DNA from 4 places in the Pseudoalteromonas sp. ABV4_021 genome. Region 2 is predicted to be linked to each of the others. Evidence: predicted binding sites of a transcription regulator. Region 2 holds the regulator's gene; each other region holds the start of a gene.
What was found. The regulator FliA, encoded in region 2, starts transcription of late flagellar genes. The targets are predictions, from matches to a motif close to CTAAAGNTNNNNNNNNNNNNGCCGATA.
Positions count from the first base shown of each region.

Region 1: the regulator FliA is predicted to act here: its motif matches at 1,878-1,904, upstream of ACXAFE_RS01095 (DUF5610 domain-containing protein).
Region 3: the regulator FliA is predicted to act here: its motif matches at 3,775-3,801, upstream of pomA (flagellar motor protein PomA).
Region 4: the regulator FliA is predicted to act here: its motif matches at 3,774-3,800, upstream of ACXAFE_RS03815 (flagellin N-terminal helical domain-containing protein).

Region 1 covers NZ_JBSWVB010000001.1:222,651-228,512, reverse strand. The annotation lists gene murI (glutamate racemase) at 1-663, opposite strand, end outside; gene ACXAFE_RS01095 (DUF5610 domain-containing protein) at 732-1,862, opposite strand; gene trmA (tRNA (uridine(54)-C5)-methyltransferase TrmA) at 2,183-3,280, shown strand; gene fabR (HTH-type transcriptional repressor FabR) at 3,303-3,923, opposite strand; gene ACXAFE_RS01080 (acyl-CoA desaturase) at 4,051-5,187, shown strand; gene sthA (Si-specific NAD(P)(+) transhydrogenase) at 5,203-5,862, shown strand, end outside.
Region 2 covers NZ_JBSWVB010000001.1:969,142-975,003, forward strand. The annotation lists gene flhA (flagellar biosynthesis protein FlhA) at 1-1,130, shown strand, start outside; gene flhF (flagellar biosynthesis protein FlhF) at 1,152-2,534, shown strand; gene ACXAFE_RS04590 (MinD/ParA family ATP-binding protein) at 2,527-3,384, shown strand; gene ACXAFE_RS04595 (RNA polymerase sigma factor FliA) at 3,393-4,109, shown strand; gene cheY (chemotaxis response regulator CheY) at 4,160-4,543, shown strand; gene ACXAFE_RS04605 (protein phosphatase CheZ) at 4,560-5,333, shown strand; gene ACXAFE_RS04610 (chemotaxis protein CheA) at 5,348-5,862, shown strand, end outside.
Region 3 covers NZ_JBSWVB010000001.1:2,177,924-2,183,785, reverse strand. The annotation lists gene ACXAFE_RS10180 (diguanylate cyclase domain-containing protein) at 1-354, shown strand, start outside; gene dxs (1-deoxy-D-xylulose-5-phosphate synthase) at 426-2,291, opposite strand; gene ispA ((2E,6E)-farnesyl diphosphate synthase) at 2,361-3,218, opposite strand; gene xseB (exodeoxyribonuclease VII small subunit) at 3,260-3,493, opposite strand; gene pomA (flagellar motor protein PomA) at 3,913-4,674, shown strand; gene ACXAFE_RS10155 (flagellar motor protein MotB) at 4,678-5,595, shown strand; gene ACXAFE_RS10150 (TonB-dependent receptor) at 5,662-5,862, opposite strand, start outside.
Region 4 covers NZ_JBSWVB010000001.1:812,295-818,156, reverse strand. The annotation lists gene ACXAFE_RS03840 (motility associated factor glycosyltransferase family protein) at 1-167, opposite strand, end outside; gene ACXAFE_RS03835 (hypothetical protein) at 181-510, opposite strand; gene fliS (flagellar export chaperone FliS) at 519-941, opposite strand; gene fliD (flagellar filament capping protein FliD) at 951-2,348, opposite strand; gene ACXAFE_RS03820 (flagellar protein FlaG) at 2,361-2,762, opposite strand; gene ACXAFE_RS03815 (flagellin N-terminal helical domain-containing protein) at 2,873-3,688, opposite strand; gene ACXAFE_RS03810 (flagellin domain-containing protein) at 3,895-4,713, opposite strand; gene ACXAFE_RS03805 (flagellin N-terminal helical domain-containing protein) at 4,927-5,745, opposite strand.

The DNA.
Region 1 (5,862 bases), 750 kb from region 2:
GCCAATGAGACTCGATACACGATTCGCAATTGCCTCTCCAGAATCGAGTAATTGTAAATCATGCTTTATTAACTGTTTAAGTTCATTTGCAATAATTGGAAAATGCGTACACCCCAAAACTAAATGATCAATTTCACTGTTTATTGCTAATTTATCGAGTTCTTGAGCTAACGTTTGCATATCTAATGTATTAAACCAGAACTTGTGTTCAGCTAATCTTACTAGTTCGCTGGAACCATATAAGTCAACTTCACAGCTTCTTGCAAAATCATCAATCAATGTTGCGGTGTATTCATTTGCAACTGTTGCAGGCGTTGCTAATACGCCAATTCGTTTGCTTAAGGATTTCTCTGCAGCTGGTTTAATTGCTGGTACAACGCCTACGATAGGAAAATCAAATTGTGCGCGAAGTTGCACTAATGTTTGTGTGCTGGCTGTATTACAGGCAACAACCAATATATCGACAGGCTCAATTACTTTGATAAATTGAGTTAACAGACTAGTAATACGCTGCGTTAAAAATTGTGAAGAGCGTTTTCCGTACGGCAGGTATTTGTTGTCCATAAGATAGCTGAATTTTGCACTCGGTAAACTCGCTTGAATATGTTCAAGTACCGATGTGCCACCAATGCCAGAATCAAATACAACAATGTGTTTAGCCAAACTACCCGACCTAATACGTTATTAACCCGAGTAGTTTGCCATAGATTTTTTAATTCACAAGCGATGGCCTAGCTTTCTTTTTGTTGCTTTTGATTTAGCTGTTCAAAAAAGCTGGTACTGTAATCCAAGAGATTCTCTTTATTGGCCTGCTGTTGATTCAACCAAGTTAATAGTTGCGTCAATTGATTTTCAATATTGAGTGGCTTCGCTTTGTCATAGCTTTCTTTTAGCCCTTCATTTATTGGTTCAAATTGCTTAGCAATTTCTCGACCGGGTTGCGTCGTTTGATATTCTCGCACACTTGCTCTGACTTCTGTTTGCTGCAAGTTCATCGACATAGCCACCAATTGTGGGGAGTCCAAGTTTAGATTTTTTGCTTGCTCAAAGGCTTCATCAAGCGAGCCATTAAAGAACTCGTTACTAACTTCTTGCAAATCTGACATAAGTTCATTAATTGCCGCTACTTCATCTTCATTCAAATCACCTTCGACTGAAAATGAGTAAGCTTGTGAACTCGATTGAGAAGACGAATAACTCAACGACTCGCCTTCTTCGCTCTTGTTATATGATAACTGCTCTGATGAACTGAACTGGCTATTATAAGTCAGCTTGATAATATCACCTTCAGCTGTTTTAATTTCAAAGCTTGCACCATTATCTAACTGATAAAAGTTTTGACCATTAAAAGCGGCATCAGAAGGACCCTTTTTTTCTGGGTTGAATATCGATTGCTCAAACTCATCCAAACCGTCAAAAATTAACTCTCGACTTTTCTCAATGCCTTGCTCAATTTCGTCGGTATACAGCTCACTATCTTTTAATTCCTCAACAGCCTCACCAATTCCTTGTTCGACGCCTTTGCGTGCTTGCTCAAACATGTTGGTAAGCTTGTCATTATCTGCTCCATCTGCTTTCGCACCTAAAATAGCACCTTTAACAAAAGATAATACATTCTTTGCTATTTCTTCAAAATCGAATAAGTCTTCAGGCTTGGTAGGCTCAACTTTACTTTCAAATGGCATTGCCCCCATCATTTTTTGATACGAGATTTGACTTGCAATTGTTAGTCGTTGAGACATGGTAAACACGTCTTTAGACGATGCGTTTTGTGCTATTTCGTTTGGTTTATTTTGAGAAAAACCATACTTGTTTTCAGGTTGATACCCCAATCCACCCACTTTCATAATCATTGCCTCCATTTCAGAATACCTACTTATCGACCAAATAGTAGACAACTTAAGTATAAATCATTAATTTAAGCGTTATTCGTTCTCCCTATATAAAGGTAATACACACTTAGTTAAGTATGTAATTCGATGTTGCTAAGGCTAAGTTTTCTGATGAAGTGCTTCTAAATCGATAAATAATAACGTGATTAACAATCAAAAAAGTTCGCGTAAATGACTCGTTATTTAAGTGAGTCAGTATAAGTATGTCACATTTTTTCTATGCTATAACTGGACAAAGAAAAACCACAACCTACAATAGCGCGACTCGCACACTAGAGGTTAAAAAGCATATGCCTGTAATTCAAATAGACACTTCACAATACGACGAACAACTTGCTGAAAAAGAACAACGTATCAGCCAACAATTTGCGCAATTTAACACGCCCAAATTAGAAGTATTTGCGTCTGAAGCAAAAAATTACAGACAACGTGCAGAGTTTCGTGTGTGGCATGAAGGTGAAGATTTGTTTCACATTATGTTTGACCCTGAAACAAAAGAGAAAATCAGAGTTGATCAGTTTGATCCTGCAGCACCATTAATTTGTGAATTAATGCCACGTTTGTTAGACCTGCTAAAGCCGAATGAAATTTTACGTCGTAAACTCTTCCAAATTGATTATTTGTCGACACTAAGCGGACAAATTCTTGTTAGCTTAATTTATCACAAGCAACTTGATGACGAATGGGTAAACGAGGCAAATAAGCTAAAAGCGTTACTAAAAGAAGAGTTCGATATCGATTTTATTGGCCGAGCTCGCAAGCAAAAAATTGCGCTTGGTGAAGAATATGTCATCGAAAAGCTGAATGTAGATAATCGTGAACTTGTTTATCAACAAGTTGAAAATAGCTTTACTCAGCCAAACGCCAAGCTAAACGAGCAAATGCTCGAATGGGCAATCGATGTCTCAAAACCTCTAAATAATGATCTACTAGAACTTTATTGTGGTAACGGTAACTTTTCAATTGCGTTAGCGCCAAGCTTTAATCGCATACTCGCCACCGAAATTTCCAAGTCATCGGTTAAGTCCGCACAATTTAATATTGCCGAAAACAAAATCGACAACCTCGATATAATCCGTATGTCGAGTGAAGAGTTCACTATGGCAATGAATGGTGAAAAAGAGTTTTCACGCTTAAACGGTATCGACCTTAAAAGTTACAACTGTCAAAGTATTTTAGTCGATCCGCCTCGTGCAGGTTTAGATAAAGACACCACTGATTTAGTGCAAGGGTATGACAACATTATCTATATTTCATGTAACCCAGATACGCTGGAAAGAGATCTACAACAATTAACGCAAACTCATAAAATCGCGCGTTTTGCCATTTTTGATCAGTTCCCGTATACCCATCATATCGAATCCGGCGTATTTCTAACGCGCAAGTAAAAAATTCATCATAAAAAAGCAGCTATTTAGCTGCTTTTTTTTCTTTGGTATAGCTTGATGCCCCTTTAGCAATATAACGCAATTGCCAAATAATGCGCTCGGTAAGTTGCTCACGCTGTGGTTTGGTGAGATCAAGCGCTTCAGCGCCTGCGTTAAATACTAACGTAACCATTGCTTCTGCTTGAATATACGCGTGATTAGCATCACAACCAGTCTCATTTTCTAAATAATGCGCGAGTTCGAGAATAAAGTGCTTAATTTCACGAGCAACTGCCGCCCTGAAAGCTTTTGAGGTACCCGAACGCTCTCGTAATAATAAACGGAACTGGTTACTCGACTCATCAATAAACTCCATAAACGTCAACACAGATATATTGATAATACTGCCACCGCTTTCAATACGGCGGCGAGCCTGACGCATCAATTGACGCAACATCAAGCCTGCCTCATCAACTAAGGTTAACCCAAGCTCATTCATATCTTTAAAATGGCGATAAAAAGACGTAGGTGCTATTCCCGCTTCGCGTGCGACCTCACGTAAACTTAAATTAGAGAAGCTATGCTCCGCACTCAGCTGGTTAAAAGCCGCTGCAATTAAAGCCTGTCTTGTCTTTTCTTTTTGTTGTGCGCGAATACCCGACATACGTCCCCCATCTAATTTGCACGCAGTTTACCACAGAAAAAATATTTATGAATTTTGTCGAATTCACTTGATAAAAAGGCCATATAAAACTATTTTAGCGTACAAGTGTACGCTGAGATTTTTAAGAATGAAAAAACCACCGATTATTTGGCTTAATACCCTCTTTTTTACCATCACCTTTTTAGCTGCTGTTACCATCGTGCCTTGGTACGGTCTAGCCTATGGCTACAGTAGCGCAAACTGGATCGCATTTATTGCATGTATGTTTTATTGCGGTTTATCAATTACTGCCGGTTATCACCGTTTATGGGCGCACAAAACTTATGAAGCCCATGCCGTGATTGAGTTTATTTTTGCGATCGGCGGTGCGTTCTCAATTCAAAACAGCGCGTTACATTGGAGTTCAGATCACCGCTTACATCATGGCAAAGTTGATGACGCTGAACACGACCCTTACGCAGCGACTCGCGGGTTTTGGTACAGCCACATTGGTTGGATGCTGCGCGAATATCAAGCACATAGGTACAACGACTACTCAAACTGCCGAGATTTACAAAAAAATCGTATTGTGATGTGGCAACATAAATATTATTTGGCACTTACCCTTATTACCAACTTTGGTATCCCTCTAGTGCTCGGTCTGGTGTTTGGTAATGTATGGGGAATGTTACTTCTTGCGGGTTTATTGCGTTTAGTACTGAGCCAACACTTCACTTTTTTCATTAATTCGCTGGCACATATTTGGGGTTCTCGCCCTTACACTGAATCAAACACCGCCCGCGATAATGGCTTTTTAGCATTATTCACATATGGTGAGGGGTATCATAACTTCCACCATATTTTTGCATCTGATTACCGCAATGGTATCCGATGGTGGCATTACGATCCGACAAAATGGCTGATAAAATCACTGTCATTTTTGGGATTAACCTCAAAGTTACGCAAAACACCGCAAGAGCGAATTGAACGTGCAAAAGCGGCAACTTTAATGGAAAAAACCAAACGCACCTTGCTTGAAAAGCAAGACAGTCATGTGCAATTAGATAAACTGCAGCACGAATATGAGTTGTTATTAAGTAAAATACAGCACTATTATAAAGTAAGAAAACGCTTACTAGAGATGCGCAAAAACAAAGTGATACAGCAATGTGAGCAATCACAATTGAAAAAGCAGTATAATGACATTAAAGCGTCTTTAATAAACCAACAACAAAACTGGCTGGCGTTAAACAAAGCCTTAATTAAAGGGCTCGCAATAAACTAGTTAAAGGAACACTCTGTGACAAAAAAACAAGCGACTAAAAAACAGTATGATTATGATGCCATTATAATTGGTACTGGCCCTGGTGGTGAAGGTACTGCTATGAACCTTGCGAAAAGTGGCAAGCGCGTAGCGGTTGTTGAAAAACAACCGAAAGTGGGTGGTGGTTGTGCTCACTGGGGTACAATTCCATCGAAAGCACTTCGCCACTCGGTTAGTCGCTTAATTGAGTTTAATTCGAACCCGCTGTTTAATTCACAAGCTCACAGAGAGCGCATGACTTACCCTGATATTTTAGATCATGCGAGTAACGTAATTTCAAAGCAGGTTAATTTACGCACCAGCTTTTATGATCGTAACCGTATTACGCTAATTCATGGCGAGGCGAGCTTTGTTGATAAAAATACGATTTCAATTTTAAAAGACGACGGCTCGAGCGAGTCATTATCAGCGCAAACAATTGTAATTGCGACGGGCTCTCGCCCTTATCGCCCTGCTGAAATCGACTTTAATCATAAACGCGTTTACGACAGCGATACCATTTTAGGTCTCAAGCACGACCCTCGTCATATTATTATTTACGGTGCAGGTGTAATTGGCTGTGAGTATGCTTCTATTTTTCGCGGCCTAGGCGCTAAAGTAGATCTTATAAACACCCGTGATCGCCTACTCGCTTTC
Region 2 (5,862 bases):
GCATTAAAACGCAAAAAGCAGAAGAAGAGTCCAAACAGGTTGCAAAAGGCGGTTCACCAGGCCAAGAGCAAGCGCAAATTGAGCAAAAAGAGTTGGGTTGGGATGATGTACAGCAAGTAGATGTAATAGGGTTAGAAGTTGGTTACCGTTTAATTCCACTTGTTGACCAAGCGCAAGGTGGTGAATTGCTGAGCCGTATTAAAGGGGTACGTAAAAAGTTATCTCAAGAGCTTGGCTTCCTAGTGCCGCCGGTTCATATTCGAGACAATTTAGAATTAGATCCGAACGAATACCGTATCACATTAATGGGTGTTTCAAGTGGTAACGGTGAATTAAAACACAATAACGAATTGGCGATTAACCCAGGCCAAGTATTTGGTGAAGTAAAAGGGGTTGCGACTAAAGACCCTGCATTTGGCTTAGATGCAGTTTGGATCGCACCAGAACAAAAAGATGAGGCGCAATCACTTGGTTATACCGTGGTTGATGCTGCAACCGTGGTTGCAACACATATTTCTCAGTTATTACACAATAACGCCGCCTTGTTATTGGGCCATGAAGAAGTACAAAACCTACTTGATATGTTAGCCAAGTCGCATCCGCGTCTAATTGAAGGCTTAGTACCCGATATTTTACCGCTCACTACAATTGTAAAAGTACTGCAAAACTTACTTAATGAAGGTGTGCCAATTCGTGATATGCGTTCGATTGTTCAAACCCTCGTTGAGTATGGCCCTCGTAGCCAAGACCCAGACGTACTAACAGCTGCAGTTAGAATTTCATTACGTCGGTTAATCGTTCAAGACGTTGCTGGCAATGCACCAGAAATCCCTGTCATAACATTGGCACCTGAGTTGGAACAGATGTTGCATCAGTCCCTTCAAAGTGCAGGTGACGAAGGTGCTGGCATTGAGCCAGGGCTCGCAGAAAGACTACAAAATTCTCTCGGCGATGCGCATCAAAACCAGGAAATGGCAGGTGAACCTTCAATACTGTTGACATCAGGTATGTTGCGCAGCGTGTTATCGCGATTTGTGAAACACAGCCTACCGGGTTTGCGCGTGATGTCATATCAGGAAGTACCTGAAGAAAAACAGATAAAAATTGTTTGCTCAGTCGGTCAACAGTGATAAGTAGAGACGAGGTGTCACATGAAAATTAAACGTTTTTTTGCAAAAGATATGCGCAGTGCATTGAATGAAGTAAAGCATGAGCTAGGTCCTGATGCGGTTATCATGTCAAATAAGCGCATGGCTGATGGTGTTGAAATTGTGGCAGCTGTTGATTATGAAAAGTCAGTGCCAGCTGCACCAGCAGCGCCTAAGTTAAGCGAAGAAAAGCCTCGTTTTAGTAATAATTTTGTTAAGCCAAAACCACAAACGGCGACCCCTGAAAAACAAGCAGCGGTAGCAGACAGTTTATCGGCATTACTTGAGCGTCAAGCGAAAAAATCACCTCAATTTGATAAAGCACCTGAGCCAAAGCAACCTCGTAATTGGTTTGATGACGATGATTCACTCACATCGACACAGCAAGATGCCCTAGATAGCTTTGCTAAGCCAAAGCAACAAGGCAGTTATGGCAACCAAGCTCAGTCGCTTGATGAAATGCAAGCCATGCGCGATGAAATGGCATCGATCAGACAGTTACTTGAGCACCAACTATCAGGCTTAATGAATGAAGATATGGCACGCCGTGACCCAACTCGTGCTCTTTTACTCGACCGTTTGAAAGGTATGGGCATCAGTGAAGCAGTAGCTGACCAGCTTGCGTGTTTTATTCCAGATGACGTAGCACCGCGTCAAGCATGGCAAGAAACGCTTAATATGCTGAGCAAACAGCTATACACTGCAAATAATGAGATTTTGCGTCGTGGTGGCGTATATGCGCTAGTTGGTCCTACTGGTGTAGGTAAAACCACTACAGTTGCAAAGCTAGCTGCACTTGGCGCACAAAAATTTGGCGCCAACAATATCGCGCTAATCACAACAGATACCTATCGTATTGGCGCATATGAGCAATTATCGACTTATGGTCGCATTATTGGCTGCCCGGTAAAGCAAGTTAAAAATGCAGAAGAACTCACTGAAATTCTTTATCATTTAAGAAATAAGCGTCTAGTATTAATTGATACAGCGGGAATGAGCCAACGAGATATACGTTTGACTGAGCAACTCAACACCTTAATGCGCAATAGCCGAGTAGATATTCGCAGTTACCTTGTGTTAAGTTCAACAGCACAGCTTGAAGTACAGCAAGAGGCGATAAAACAGTTCAAACAGGTACAGTTAAGTGGTTGTATCTTCACAAAACTTGATGAATGTCTAAGTTTAGGTGAAATTATCAGTGTAGCCATTCAAAATCGTCTGCCAATAGGCTATCTTACCAATGGGCAGCGTGTACCAGAGGACATTCGTGTGGCAAATGCGGAAAAATTGGTCAGCAAAGCTCAGCAGTTGTATGCAAAACGAACAAACGCGCAAGCAAGACGTGCATCAAGCATGGCGCATCAAGCAGTAGGAATGTATGATTAACCCAGAATTAGATCAAGCTAGTGGCCTGCGGAAAATGACAAACAATAACAAGGCTGTAAAAGTAATTGCGGTAACTGGAGGTAAAGGGGGAGTTGGTAAAACTAATGTCTCTCTAAACATGGCAATCGCCATGGCCCAGCAAGGCCAAAAAGTACTGGTCCTCGATGCCGATTTGGGTTTAGCAAACTGTGACGTAATGCTGGGTTTGCGCGTAGAACGTAATCTTTCTCACGTGCTTTCAGGTGAATGTGACCTTGAAGATATTTTAGTTGAAGGGCCGTACGGTATGAAAATCGTACCTGCGACATCTGGCTCTCAAAACATGGTGGAATTAACGCCTTCAGAACACGCTGGCCTTATTCGCGCTTTTGGCGAATTAGACTCACACTACGATGTATTAGTTGTTGACACCGCGGCCGGTATTTCAGATATGGTGCTTAGTTTTTCGCGCGCTTCACAAGATGTGCTTGTTGTTGTGTGTGATGAACCAACGTCAATAACCGATGCTTATGCACTGATTAAAGTGTTAAGTCGTGAGCACGGTGTATATAAATTTAAAATAGTTGCGAACATGGTACGCAGCTTAAAAGAAGGCCAAGAGCTTTTCGCAAAGTTATCAAAAGTAACTGACCGCTTTTTAGATGTATCGCTTGAGCTAGTCGCAACAGTTCCATTTGATGAAAATATTCGAAAAGCGATTCGTAAACAAAAAACCATTGTCGACGTATTTCCAAAATCGCCTGCAGCAATTGCGTTCAAAGCACTTGCGACTAAAGCGGCGAGCTGGCCAATTCCAAATCAGCCGTCAGGACACCTAGAGTTTTTCATTGAGAAACTGGTTAGTAATTAGGAACGCCTATGAAAAGAACCGCTGCCTATGCTAATCAAAATCAATTATCGCAACTTGTCGAACAGCATACGCCGTTGGTTAAACGCATTGCCTACCATATTTTAGCGCGTCTGCCGGCGAGCGTTATCGTCGAAGACCTCATTCAGGCGGGCATGATAGGACTAATTGAGGCTGCTAAGAACTTTGATGGCAGTAAAGGTGCGAGCTTTGAAACCTATGCGGGTATTCGTATTCGCGGTGCAATAATCGATGAAACGCGTAAAGGAGACTGGGTACCTCGCTCAGTACATAAAAACGCCCGTGAAGTCGCCGCGGTCATAAATCAGTTAGAATCATCACTCGGACGTGAACCAAAAGACAGTGAAGTAGCTGAAAAACTTGATATTACGTTAGATGAGTACCATCATATTCTAAGGGATATAAGCAATGGTAAAATTATCGGCATTGAAGATCTCGGTGTTGATGAAGATGTCATCGACGCAGGGCTCGGCAATAAAGAGCAAAATCCATTAGTTGATATTCAACAGGATAAATTTAATAAAGCGTTAGTAGAGGCAATACAAACTTTGCCAGAAAGAGAAGCGTTAGTGCTGTCACTTTACTACAATGATGAAATGAATTTAAAAGAAATTGGGCTGATTCTTGAAGTGAGTGAATCGAGAGTGAGCCAAATACATAGTCAGGCCATGGTGCGCCTTAAAGCAAAAGTCCATGACTGGATATAGAATAAAAGTAGTAAGTAAACAATTAGGTGCATACCTCACTGGAGGATATTTTGGATAAAAACATGAAAATTCTTGTAGTTGACGACTTTTCAACGATGAGAAGAATCATTAAAAACCTGTTAAGAGATCTTGGTTTCACAAACGTGCAAGAAGCAGACGACGGTAGCACTGCGCTACCAATGCTGCAAAACCAAGAGTTTGACTTTGTAGTTACGGATTGGAATATGCCAGGTATGCAAGGTATAGATTTGCTACGCGCGATTCGCGCGGATGACAGTCTAAAACACATACCGGTACTAATGGTAACTGCGGAAGCCAAAAAAGAGCAGATCATTGCTGCAGCGCAAGCAGGTGTAAACGGTTATATCGTTAAACCATTTACAGCAGCAACGCTTAAAACAAAGCTTGATAAAGTTTTTGAGCGTTTAGGCTAACGGGAAGGAGAGGTTTATGTCAGCAAGTGCTGCGCCTCAAATTACCTTAGAACAAGCTAAGCAGCTAGTTGCGTTTCTTGAAAACGATGAGCAACAACAAGCGCAAGAGCTGCTAAAGCAAGTTACGGCAATTGAGCAAGATGAATTATTTGGTGAGGTAGGCAAACTAACTCGTCAACTGCATGATTCATTGAAAAATTTTCAACTTGATACCACTTTATCGGCGTTAACAACTGAGTCTATTCCTGACGCAAAAGAACGTCTCAATTATGTTATGGAAATGACAGAGCAAGCTGCGAATACAACGATGGACGCCGTTGAAGCATCGCTGCCTATTGCCGATAACTTGCAAACAGGTCTCAACAATATTAAGCCCAAATGGGACAAATTAATGTCGCGAGATCTTAAAGTTGGTGAGTTTAAAGTGTTATGTCATGAGCTAAACGGCTTTATGGATGAAGCAAAAACAAATTCTGATAAATTAAATGCATTAATGACAGAAGTGCTCATGGCCCAGGGTTATCAGGACCTCACAGGTCAAGTTATTAGACGTGTAATCGAGCTTGTCCGCGAAGTCGAAGATAGCCTGATTCATATGTTAACCGTGTTTGGCACACCTGTAGAACATGATGAATCGCCTGAAACGACAATACAACAAGAACAACAAATGGTTGCTGATGGTGAATTAGACCAAGTAGCTGAAGGTCCAATTATAAATGCTGAATCACGTGAAGATGTGGTTTCAGGTCAAGATGAAGTAGACGATCTGCTGTCTAGTTTGGGCTTCTAATCGGAGAAAAATGCATGAGCTTTGATGTCGATGAAGATATTTTACAAGACTTTTTAGTCGAAGCCGGTGAAATCTTAGAGTTGCTCTCAGAACAGTTAGTTGAACTGGAAAATAATCCAGAAGATGCTGATTTACTGAATGCGATATTTAGAGGGTTTCATACCGTAAAAGGGGGCGCTGGCTTCTTGTCTATGACAGAGCTAGTTGATGCATGTCACGGCGCAGAAAATATTTTCGATGTTTTACGACAAGGCCAACGCAGAGTTACTCCTGAATTAATGGATGTGATTTTACAGGCGCTTGATACCATCAATGAAATGTTTGCTCACATTCAAAATCGCGCTCAGCCCGATCCTGCTGATCCGCAGCTATTGGCAGAACTACATAGACTTAGTCAGCCTGAAAGTGCAGATGAAGCACCTATAGCCGAAGCGCCAGCAGAAGAAATAGTCGAACCAGAAGTAGTCGAAGAAGACCCGTTCGGTGATGTTTTATTTGATGCTGATGCGCCAAGTGATGAAGTACAATC
Region 3 (5,862 bases), 1.2 Mb from region 2:
AGGGATATGCAAAAGAGCGCTGTACATCAGTTTGCGCGCAGTATTAGTCATCAGCTTGCTGGGCAAAACTTTGTTATGCCTGATGGCCGTAAAACAAAACTAACAGGCTCGGTTGGTTGGGCATTTTATCCGCTACCGTTGCTAGGCGGGCAAATTATTAGCTGGGAAACATCCATTAAAATTGCCGATATTGCACTGCAAAAAGCAAAGGCGAAAAAACCGGGCAGTGTCGCTTATTTTAGCTTTTCAGATAATATCGATGCGTTTGAATTTGAAGACAGTGAACGTGTTGCTCAGCAGTTAGAATCGTTATTAGATTCAGAGCAAGCTAAACTGCATATTTCTGAGATATAAAATAGGTAAGTGAGAACATTTAGAATTCAGATTTCAGAAAGTTGCTGAAACCTGAATTCTTAAGGAATGCGCTATTTGGCTAAGTACGCTTCGATACTCTTTTGAATACCGTCAGCGTCAAGGCCAAGCTCTTGATGGATCTCTTGCTGCGTACCGTGTTTAATAAACACATCAGGTAAGCCTAAGTTAAGTACCGGTATGCTTAACTTTTCTGCCATCACAAATTCGTTCACAGCAGAACCTGCGCCGCCCATAAGCGCGTTATCTTCAATGGTAACTAACGTCCTGTGAGAAGCTGCAAGCTGTTTAATTGCCGTTTCGTCAAGTGGCTTAACAAAACGCATATCAAGTAGTGTCGCGTTAAGCGCTTCAGCCACTTGCTTTGCTTCGTCAAGCAAGGTGCCAAAGCTTAAAATGGCTGTGTCCTTACCTTCACGAATAACCTTAGCTTTACCAATCTCAAGTGCGCTCATCGCATCATTTGGCATAATGTCGCCTGCGCTGCCGCGAGGGTAACGTACCGCACTTGGTCCTTGATGCAGATGGCCGGTGTAAAGCATTTGACGACATTCGTCTAAATCACTTGGTGCCATTATCACCATATTTGGAATACAGCGCATATAGCTTAAGTCGTATGCACCTTGGTGAGTTTCACCGTCTGCACCTACCACGCCAGCGCGGTCGATGGCAAACATTACTGGTAAATTTTGCAATGCTACATCGTGGATAAGTTGATCGTAACCACGTTGTAAAAAGCTTGAGTAAATCGCCACAACTGGGGTAAGCCCTTCACAGGCTAAGCCTGCACCTAAGGTTACTGCGTGTTGTTCAGCAATTGCCGCATCATAATATTGGCTTGGGAACTCTTTTGAAAATCGCACCATGCCTGAACCTTCACGCATCGCAGGCGTAATTGCCATAAGTTTCGGGTCTTTTGCGGCCATATCGCATAACCAATCGCCAAATACTTTTGAGAAAGTAGGTGCGCTTGGTTTTGACTTTGGTAAGCTGGTTTCGCTTGGGTCAAACTTTGGTACGCCGTGGTAGCCAATTGGATCAGCTTCTGCTGGTTTATAGCCTTTACCTTTTTGAGTGCGTACGTGAAGTAATTGCGGGCCCTTTAAGTTACGCATATTACGTAAGGTGTCGGTTAGCATGCCAACATCATGGCCATCAATTGGCCCAATGTAGTTAAAGCCTAACTCTTCAAAAAACGTACCTGGGATCACCATACCTTTAAGGTGCTCTTCCATACGACTTGCCAGCTCTTTTACCGGTGGCATGCCTGACAGTAGCTTTTTACCGCCTTCACGAATGTTGGTATAAAAGCTACCTGACAGAATACGCGCAAAGTGGTTGTTGAGCGCACCTACGTTTTCTGAAATCGACATTTCGTTGTCGTTTAGAATGACCAGCATATCGGGGTTTAAGTCACCGGCGTGATTCATTGCTTCAAATGCCATACCCGCGGTAATCGCACCATCACCAATAACGGCAACGACTTTACGGTCTTGGCCTTCTTTTTCAGACGCCAGTGCCATACCAAGTGCCGCAGAAATTGAGGTACTTGAATGGCCTACGCTAAAGGTATCGTATTCACTTTCTTCACGGAAAGGAAACGGGTGCAAACCATCTTTTTGGCGAATGGTATGCATTTGCTCACGGCGACCAGTTAAAATTTTATGTGGATACGCCTGATGGCCAACATCCCAAATCAAACGGTCAAATGGTGTGTTATATACGTAATGCAACGCCACAGTTAGCTCAACGGTGCCAAGACCTGAGGCGAGGTGCCCACTACTTTGTGATACCGAGTTAAGTAAGTACTCTCTCAGTTCATCGCTTAGCTCAGCCAAGTTTTGCTGCGGTATTTCGCGCAGTTGCTCTGGCGTATTCGCTAAGCTTAATAATGGATACTTGCTACTATCAAATGTCATGATGTTTTAAATTCTATCCTAAAAATGAGTCGCCAATTTATTGTTATCGCTTATTTGGCATACTAGGGATCAGTGATCTCTAGCAATTATATATTCTGCAATCGCTTTGAGTCGACCTGTATCGGCATCTATTTCAGACAAAGCGTCAATTGCTTGGTTCACAAGATTTCGCGCTTTATCTTTTGCGCCTTCAATACCGAGTAAAGCAGGGTAGGTTGCTTTGTTGGCTTCGATGTCTGATCCTTGTGGTTTACCTAAGGTGTGGGTATCACCTTCAACATCAAGAATGTCGTCTTGAACTTGGAATGCAAGGCCAATTGCTTCAGCATAGCGTGCTAGTGCCGCAATTTCTAATTCGTTGGCATTACCGGCAAGAGCGCCCATTTTAATTGCCGATTTTAGCAATGCACCGGTTTTTAATTTATGTACTTGCTCAAGTTGAGTTAGGGTAATTACCGAATCGGTTGCCGCAATATCAAGTGCTTGTCCGCCACACATACCTAATAATCCAGACGCATTTGCTAACGTGTTCACGATTTTTAGCTGGTTGTTAACAGTAGTGCCATTGAATTGTGATTCAGTAATGGTTTCAAATGCTAAACACTGCAGTGCATCGCCGACTAAAATTGCAGTCGCTTCATCGTAGGCAATGTGACATGTTGGTCTGCCGCGGCGCAGTTCATCATCATCCATCGCTGGCAGGTCATCGTGTACTAACGAATAGCTATGAATACACTCAATTGCGCATGCAATTCGGTCTAGGTCGGCGTTGTCGGCGTTAAATAATTCACCTGTTAGGTAAACCAAAATCGGTCGTAAACGTTTTCCACCATTTAATAAACTGTAGCGACATGCGGCTACGAGTTTTTCATCCGTGTGATGTGACGCTGTGCTCAGCGCACTCAAATTTTCTTCAATGCGCGGCAAATACGCAGAGATTATAGAGTCGACAGAATTCAATGGAACGCCTATTGGTTAAAATCCACAAGTTGGGCATTGTCATTTTGCCCCATCAAGATTTGCACTTTTTGTTGTGCTTGCTCAAGCTTTTGTGATGAAGCTGAGGCGAGGGCAATACCACGCTCAAATTGCTTTAACGCTGTTTCGAGAGGCAAATCACCGTGTTCCATTTCAGTTACAATTGTTGAAAGTTCTGAAATGGCTTCTTCGAAGCTTAAATTTTCAGGCTTTTTGCTCGCCATAAGTTACCTGCCACGCAAAGTAAAAAAGAATTGGCTAATTTTATGGTTATTGCCGCGCTAATTCAATTTAACTTGCTAAATAACCTAACGAATGTGCTTTAACGCTTTGTTTTACTCCTATTTGAGCTAAATTAATTTGTTAAAGGTTGGGTTAGAGCGCATAAATTTGTGATAAATGCGGCTAAACTTTATTGCTAGCAGTATTAAGGTGATTCTGTCTGGGGCGGACATCATGCCACTGTTTTTACTGAACGCTAAGTTGATGTATGCAAAATAAATTACTAATACTTTGCTAGCGCTTGCCGATAAATAAAAGTAAATTATTATAATAGTTACGGTATCTTGTCTTCACGCAAGCATATTGAGCCTCAAATTTAAAACCCAAATTTGGTTTATAAGTATTACAACTGGGAGTCAAAGTGGATTTAGCAACGGTTATAGGCATTGTCGGTGCAATCGGTTTCATTGTGATGGCAATGGTCATGGGTGGTGATATTGGCATGTTTGTCGATGTGCCCTCAGTACTCATTGTATTTTGTGGTTCATTATTTGTTGTACTCTCTAACTACACTATGGGGCAATTTTTTGGCATAGGTAAAGTCGCCGGTAAGGCCTTTATGTTTAAAATTGAAGCGCCAGAAGAACTTATCGAAAAATCAGTAGAGCTGGCAGATGCAGCCCGTAAAGGCGGCTTTTTAGCACTAGAAGAAGCTGATATCCCTAACCCTTTTATGCGTAAAGGCATTGATATGCTAGTGGATGGTCATGACGCTGATGTAGTGCGTGCCACATTGCAAAAAGATATTAGTTTAACCACAACACGTCATGAGGCTGGCGCTGGATTGTTTAAAGCATTGGGTGATGTTGCGCCCGCGATGGGCATGATTGGTACCTTGATTGGTCTGGTAGCCATGTTATCGAACATGGATGACCCAAAAGCCATCGGTCCAGCAATGGCGGTTGCTTTACTTACAACACTTTATGGTGCATTCCTTGCGAACGTAATCGCCATTCCAATTCAAGCTAAATTAGAAAACCGTAAAGACGAAGAGCAACTCAATCAGCGCTTAATTTTAGACGCTATTTTAGGTATTCAAGATGGCCAAAATCCAAAAGTGATCGAAGGTATTTTGAAAAACTATTTAGCAGAGTCTAAACGCCAAGTGGATACTGAGGGGTAGACGATGTCGGACGAAGCAGAAGAGTGTAAATGCCCGCCCCCCGGATTACCGGCGTGGATGGGCACCTTTGCTGATTTAATGTCGCTATTAATGTGCTTCTTTGTATTGTTATTAGCTTTCTCAGAAATGGATGTACTGAAGTTTAAGCAGATTGCAGGCTCGATGAAGTTTGCATTTGGTGTACAAAATAAGATTGAAGTTAAAGACATTCCAAAAGGTACTAGCGTTATTGCTATGGAGTTTCGTCCAGGTAAGCCCGACCCAACGCCGATAGAAACAATTCAGCAGCAAACCGTTGAGATGACTCAGCAAATGCTTGAATTTCAAGCCGGTGAAGAAGACAGTGCAGGTGGTAGGCAAGAGCAACGCGGTAATCGCCGAGGTGGCGAATCGGCAAGTACCTCTAAACAGACCGCCAGTGAAGCGCAGCAAGAAAAAACCAACGAGCTACTTAAAAAAATCGCGCAGCAGCTGGAGCAACAAATTATTGATGGCGCAATTGAATTAGAATCGCTCGGTCAGCAAATTGTGATCCGTATTCGGGAAAATGGCTCGTTTCCATCGGGTAGTGCATTTTTACAGCCACAGTTTAAGCCGATTATTCAAGAAATAGCGGCGTTACTAAATGATGTGCCCGGCGAAATCACGGTATCGGGTCATACCGATGATTTTCAAGTGAGCAACGAGCTTTACACTAATAATTGGGATCTTTCTGCTAAGCGCGCTGTTGCGGTAGCAACGGAAATGCAAAAAGTACCGTCGTTTGACAAAGGTCGCATGGTGGTAATTGGTCGCGCAGATACCAGACCGTTAGAGCCGAATGTTGATGAAGAGTCGCGTCGCCGCAACCGTCGGGTTGAAATATCAATTATGCAAGGTAAGGCAAAAGAATCGACACCAATTGATTTACAGTCAAATTAGGGCATAAAGGTCTACTTTCTCAATAAAAAACCCCGCAACTGCGGGGTTTTTTTTATGGCTATTTAATTAGAAACGATACGTGATTGAGCCACCAAATGTACGTGGGTCAACAATCGCTGCATAACCGTCAGGGTAACGACGACCTGCTGGTTCGTAAACTGTAACCGCTTCTTCATCAGCTAAATTATTGATAAACGCATTGATGATCCAGTTTTCAAGCTCGTAGTTAAGCGAGACACGTGCTACCGTGTAATCGCCAGCGATGCG
Region 4 (5,862 bases), 160 kb from region 2:
TTCATATTGCTTTGAAAACGCGCCTCGAGATCGAAATCTGGAGACATAAAATTATCGGAGAGTGATTGTAGCTCGCGCTCGAGCTTTACCCTCTTTTGCAATACTTTTTGAACACCTTCTAATCGCTCAATTTGCGCTTGGATATTTTTATCTAAACTATCTTTCATTTATAAAAGCCCTTTACACCTTGTGGTCTAGGTACGTTAAGATTGCTTTTTGCGCTTTCACGCCAGCACTTAACTTAGTTTGAATCTCTTTTTGCTGATTAGTAGCATTTTTCAAGCCAACACTATCAATATGTTCAACTTCATTCAGCATTTCAACTGCTTGTTCAAGTACATCATTTGATATTGTGAGTGATTCTAAAGGGGGGATAGTCTTTAGCAGAACTGAACGCTCTGCCAAAACAGATTCAGCATGAGTTATATTTCTATCGTAAAGGGCTGTTTTTATATCGAGAGATAAAGTGTTTACTTTTGTCAAAGCGTCAATTAATTGTCGTTCATCCATAGCTTAGATTACTGCTTATGTTCTGCAATTAATTGGAATCCTTTTTGTTTATCCTCTTCGCTTATCCCATCCCACGCTTGCTTGATCGGTAAAAATAGGTTTTTCACTTCTTCCACCATATCCGCAGAGCTATTCAAGTTTGCCTCACTTAAACGAATAACCATATAGTCATATAAATTGTTAAGATTATCAGCAATCTCTCCTCCAGCTTCCATATTTAACCCGCCTTTGAGGCCACCAATCAAATCAATTGATTTATTAATGGCCTGCGAGCGCGTTTCGATATCTGAACGGTCAATGCTTGCTTTAGCAATGTACAACTGTGTCATCAGTTCTTTCATTAAAACTTGAATAATTTCATACGGATTAGCTGCAAGCAATGACAGCTCATTTTGCGCTTTCTTGTATTTATTGACCTGATGATTAACCATACTTTCCTCTTAATCTTTACTGCTTTTCGTAACAGGTAATATATTTGCTATATACGAACCCGCCACTTGATACTGAGCCATAACGCGATCTAGGGCTGCATATTGGCTTCGCAACGACGCTTCTAACTCATCGAGCCTGACTTCCAGTTTTTCCCGCTCTATCGTAATGTCTTCCATTGATTCGTTTAATGTGGTCTCACGTTCAACTAGCGAGCCCTTTTTACCAGTAAACAATTCAACATAATCGTTAACCTGCTTACCAAGAGCTGTATCACCAACAAATAAACTTTGAACTTCTGAAAAATTATCAGATAAGGCTGACTCAAAACGTTCTGTGCCACTTGGATTAGTTCCCAGTGCAATACTCGAAATTTCCATTTTACCTTCACGGTCAAAGGTAATACCTAAATCATAAAGTGATTTAACATTAGTATTTGTACCAGATATTTCACCTGTAAACATTCTCTGCAATTGCTGTTCCACAATTCGAATACTGCCATCAGCTGCAAGTAATCCATTTTCAGGATCAGATAATCCGTCTAACTGTGATTTAAGCTCGTTATATGCATCAACAAACCCTTTCAGTTTTTCTTTTGCTTCAGATTGGTCAACACCAATAGTAACCGTTTCTGCGCCTGTTGTTGTTTCTTTAAGGGTAATGACCGTGCCCTGAATTTTATCTGATAACTTATTATCACTATCAGTGACAAGTTGGCCATTTATCAACGCTCGTGCGTTTCCCGCTGCTTGTGTCTCGGTAAGACCCGCAGCGGCTGTAGGTGCAGATGTTGCAATAGAAGCAAGCGAATCATCATCCGCAGTTACTGTAAGTGAATTACCGTCACCGGTCACATCTGAGTTAAATGTAAGAACAGCACCGGCATCTGAGTTAATAATGTTAGCACTGACACCAAAATTATCGCCTGCAGCATTAATTTTCTCACGAATATCTTCTAAAGTATCAGCTGCATCAACTGCAATCGAAAAACTATTTCCGCCTGCTGCAAATGTTAAGTTGCCGCTTCCTACCGGATCTGTCGCACTACCTAGCGCAGCTGATTTAAGTTTTGAGCCTTGAGCAAGGGCTTGCACCTCAATAGCAAACTCACCCGATTGAACAGTCGAACTAGCAAAAATCTCAAACGCCTGCTTATCTTCTTCAAGGCCGTTTTTAAAACTCACCGTGCGTGCAGTAAAAGTTTCTTCTTTAGCTAGTTCAGCCAAAGCAGAATTAAAGTTGTCTAACGCCGATTTAAACGTACCAACACCAGATAGCTCAGTTGCATATTGAATTTCACGTTTATTTAATTGTTGCTCTTTAGGCTCTTTCTCAGCAAGAAGCGTTGTTTTTATTATCGTTTCGAGATCAAGACCTGAGCCAACACCTGCCGCTGTAATACCAGCCATAAATCACCTCAATTACACTTTTTTATCAAATAACATACCTGAGCTCGCGCCTAGGATTTCTGTTTGCAACTGTTCAATCTTTTTCGATACTTCAATCATTTCTTCTGATGGGATCTGCCTTAACACTTCCTGTGTTTGTGAATCAGAGACCACAACCACTGATAGTCCATCAAAACGTTCGATTGAAAAATCGACATTTTTTGATTGCAATTGAGCAAATTGCCTTACTTTATCAATAGTTTCAAGCAAGGTTTGCGCCAATTCGTCATCAGATAGAGGTGTAGGTACCTCTTCGATAACACTTTTATCCTTAGCCTCAACATCATTCTTAGGCTTGACCATTGTATCTTGGTTAACGGCATCTACAGGGTCACGGATTGGATTGGCCGTCATTGAAATATCACTTAAATTCATAGCAACTCCAAAGTTTGGAATGAGCAGCTTTAAACACAATTATAGCCCTATAACGTGCTTAAAGCTTACTTACATTTCTGTAAAGTGAGGGCAACCTCACCTTACCTGAGTTACAGCAGTGACAACGCTATTTGCGGCTGCTGATTAGCCTGCGCTAGCATTGAGCTTGAAGCCTGTTGTAATACTTGGTTACGCGCCAATGCCGCACTTTCTGCTGCAAAGTCTGTATCCATAATACGTGACTTAGACGCTGCTACATTTTCTGCTACGTTGTTTAAATTACGAATAGTCGAACTAAAACGGTTTTGTTTCGCACCAAGATCAGCACGTACACCGTTCACTGTTGACAACGCATCATCAAGAGCGGTAATTGCTGTTTGTGCTTGTGAAGCTGTTGCAATAGTATCATCATTTAATGCAAGACCTGTTGCGCCCATACTAGTACCAATACTTACTGTAATCGTTTGACTTGCGTCTGCACCCACTTGGAACGCTGCGGTAAATGAACCATCTAAGATATTCACACCACCAAAGCTCGTATCTGTAGCTACGCGGTCAATCTCGCTCGACAGTTCAGAAAATTCTTTTTGCAGCGCTGCGCGGTCAGATGCTGTATTTGAACCATTCGCTGATTGAATTGCCAATACACGCATACGTTGCAACATATTTGAGGTTTCTTCTAACGCACCTTCTGCTGTTTGCGATAGTGAAATACCATCGTTTGCGTTACGTGCACCTTGGTTTAAACCTTGTACCTGCGCGTTTAAACGAGTACCAATTTGTAAACCTGCCGCATCATCTGCCGCACTGTTTACACGTAAACCAGACGATAAACGCTGGAATGATGTTGATAATGCCTCACTCGAACGAGAGAGTTGTCTTTGAGAATTCAAAGACATTATATTTGAGTTAACACTTAAAGCCATGAGAGCCTCCAATAATAATTAACATAGGAACTATCAGTAGCAAGAGAGAGAGTAAGCTACAGATAGTTTTCTGTCCCATCTTAGTTATCGGCGGCCACCTAAAACCCTTTAGCTTTTTTTTAAACTTTTTAACAAAAAATAAAAAACGGCCATTTGACCGTTTTTGTATGAGAGGGAGTACTAACTTAGTTAATTAGGAGAGAATATTAACCAAGTAGGGATAATGCGATTTGTGGCTGTTGATTTGCCTGCGCTAACATTGAGCTTGATGCTTGTTGTAACACCTGATTACGCGCAAGACTTGCACTTTCAGCCGCAAAATCCGTATCCATAATACGTGACTTAGATGCTGACACATTTTCAGAAATATTGTTCAAGTTACGAATCGTCGAACTAAAACGGTTTTGCTTCGCACCGAGATCTGCACGTATTCCGTTTACTGTAGACAATGCGTCATCAATTGCTGTAATCGCTGTCTGAGCCTGGGATGCAGTCGCAATTGTGTCATCATTAACAGCTAAACCTGTAGCCCCCATGCTTGTTGCGATAGCAACATTGATCACTTGGTTCGCATCTGGACCAACTTGGAAATCAGCTGTAAATGTTCCATCTAAAATATTTACACCACCAAACGTTGTATCTGTAGCAACACGGTCGATTTCACTCGACAGTTCAGAAAATTCTTTTTGTAGTGCTGCGCGATCTGATGCTGTATTTGAACCATTCGCTGATTGAATTGCCAGAACACGCATACGCTGCAGCATGTTTGATGTTTCTTCTAGTGCACCTTCTGCTGTTTGCGATAGTGAAATACCATCATTCGCGTTACGTGCGCCTTGATTTGCACCATTTACTTGCGATTGTAAACGTGTACCAATTTGTAAGCCCGCCGCATCATCTGCCGCACTGTTAATACGTAAACCTGATGATAAACGCTGAAAAGACGTGCTTAACGCATTTGTTGAATTTGATAATTGACGCTGTGCGTTCAATGATGTGACGTTTGAATTTACATATAGTGCCATAATATTCACCCTCTAGTTCTGAGCAATTGTGCTCAAAAAGAACTGTTATCTAATTAATTTCTTTAACTAAATACTATATCGACAGTGGGAATAAACTCTTTAGCAAAAACACGTGATTTTTTTGTACTTTTTTAAATCACACAAAAAAAAGAGCAGCAATATTGCTACTCTTATGAGAGAGGGAGTACTAACTTAGTTAATTAGGAGAGAGTATTAACCAAGTAGGGATAATGCGATTTGTGGCTGTTGATTTGCCTGAGCTAACATTGAGCTTGATGCCTGTTGTAGCACCTGATTACGTGCAAGGCCTGCACTCTCCGCCGCAAAGTCCGTATCCATGATACGTGATTTTGACGCCGATACGTTTTCTGAAACATTGTTTAAGTTACGAATAGTCGAACTAAAACGGTTTTGCTTCGCACCTAAGTCAGCTCGTACACCATTTACGATTGATAAAGCATCATCTAGTGCTGTAATCGCTGTTTGCGCACCTGCTGCTGTACTAATTGAATCATCTGAAAGTGCAAGACCCGTTGAGTTCATGTTGGTGGTAATTTTCACCTGAATCGTTTGGTTAGCATCTGGTCCTACTTGATAGTCTGTATCGTAAGTACCATTTAAGATGTTTACACCACCAAACGTTGTATCACTTGCTACACGGTCTATCTCTGCCGATAATTCAGCAAACTCTTTTTGTAGTGCATCTCGGTCTGAGTCTGTGTTTGAACCATTCGCCGATTGAATCGATAAAACACGCATACGTTGCAACATGTTTGACGTTTCTTCTAGTGCACCTTCTGCTGTTTGCGCTAGTGAAATACCATCATTCGCGTTACGTGCGCCTTGATTTGCACCATTTACTTGCGATTGTAAACGTGTGCCAATTTGAAGACCTGCTGCATCGTCCGCTGCACTGTTAACACGTAAACCTGATGATAAACGCTGAAAAGACGTGCTTAACGCATTTGTCGAATTTGATAATTGACGCTGTGCGTTCAATGATGTGATGTTTGAATTTACATATAAAGCCATGATTCTCGCCCTCTTCTATCTGCGGTATTTACCGCCAAACAACTCGTTTGATTAAGATATCGACACGTCAAAAAGATTCTTTAATCAATTTTTACAAGTAAGCCACTAGAAGAAAAA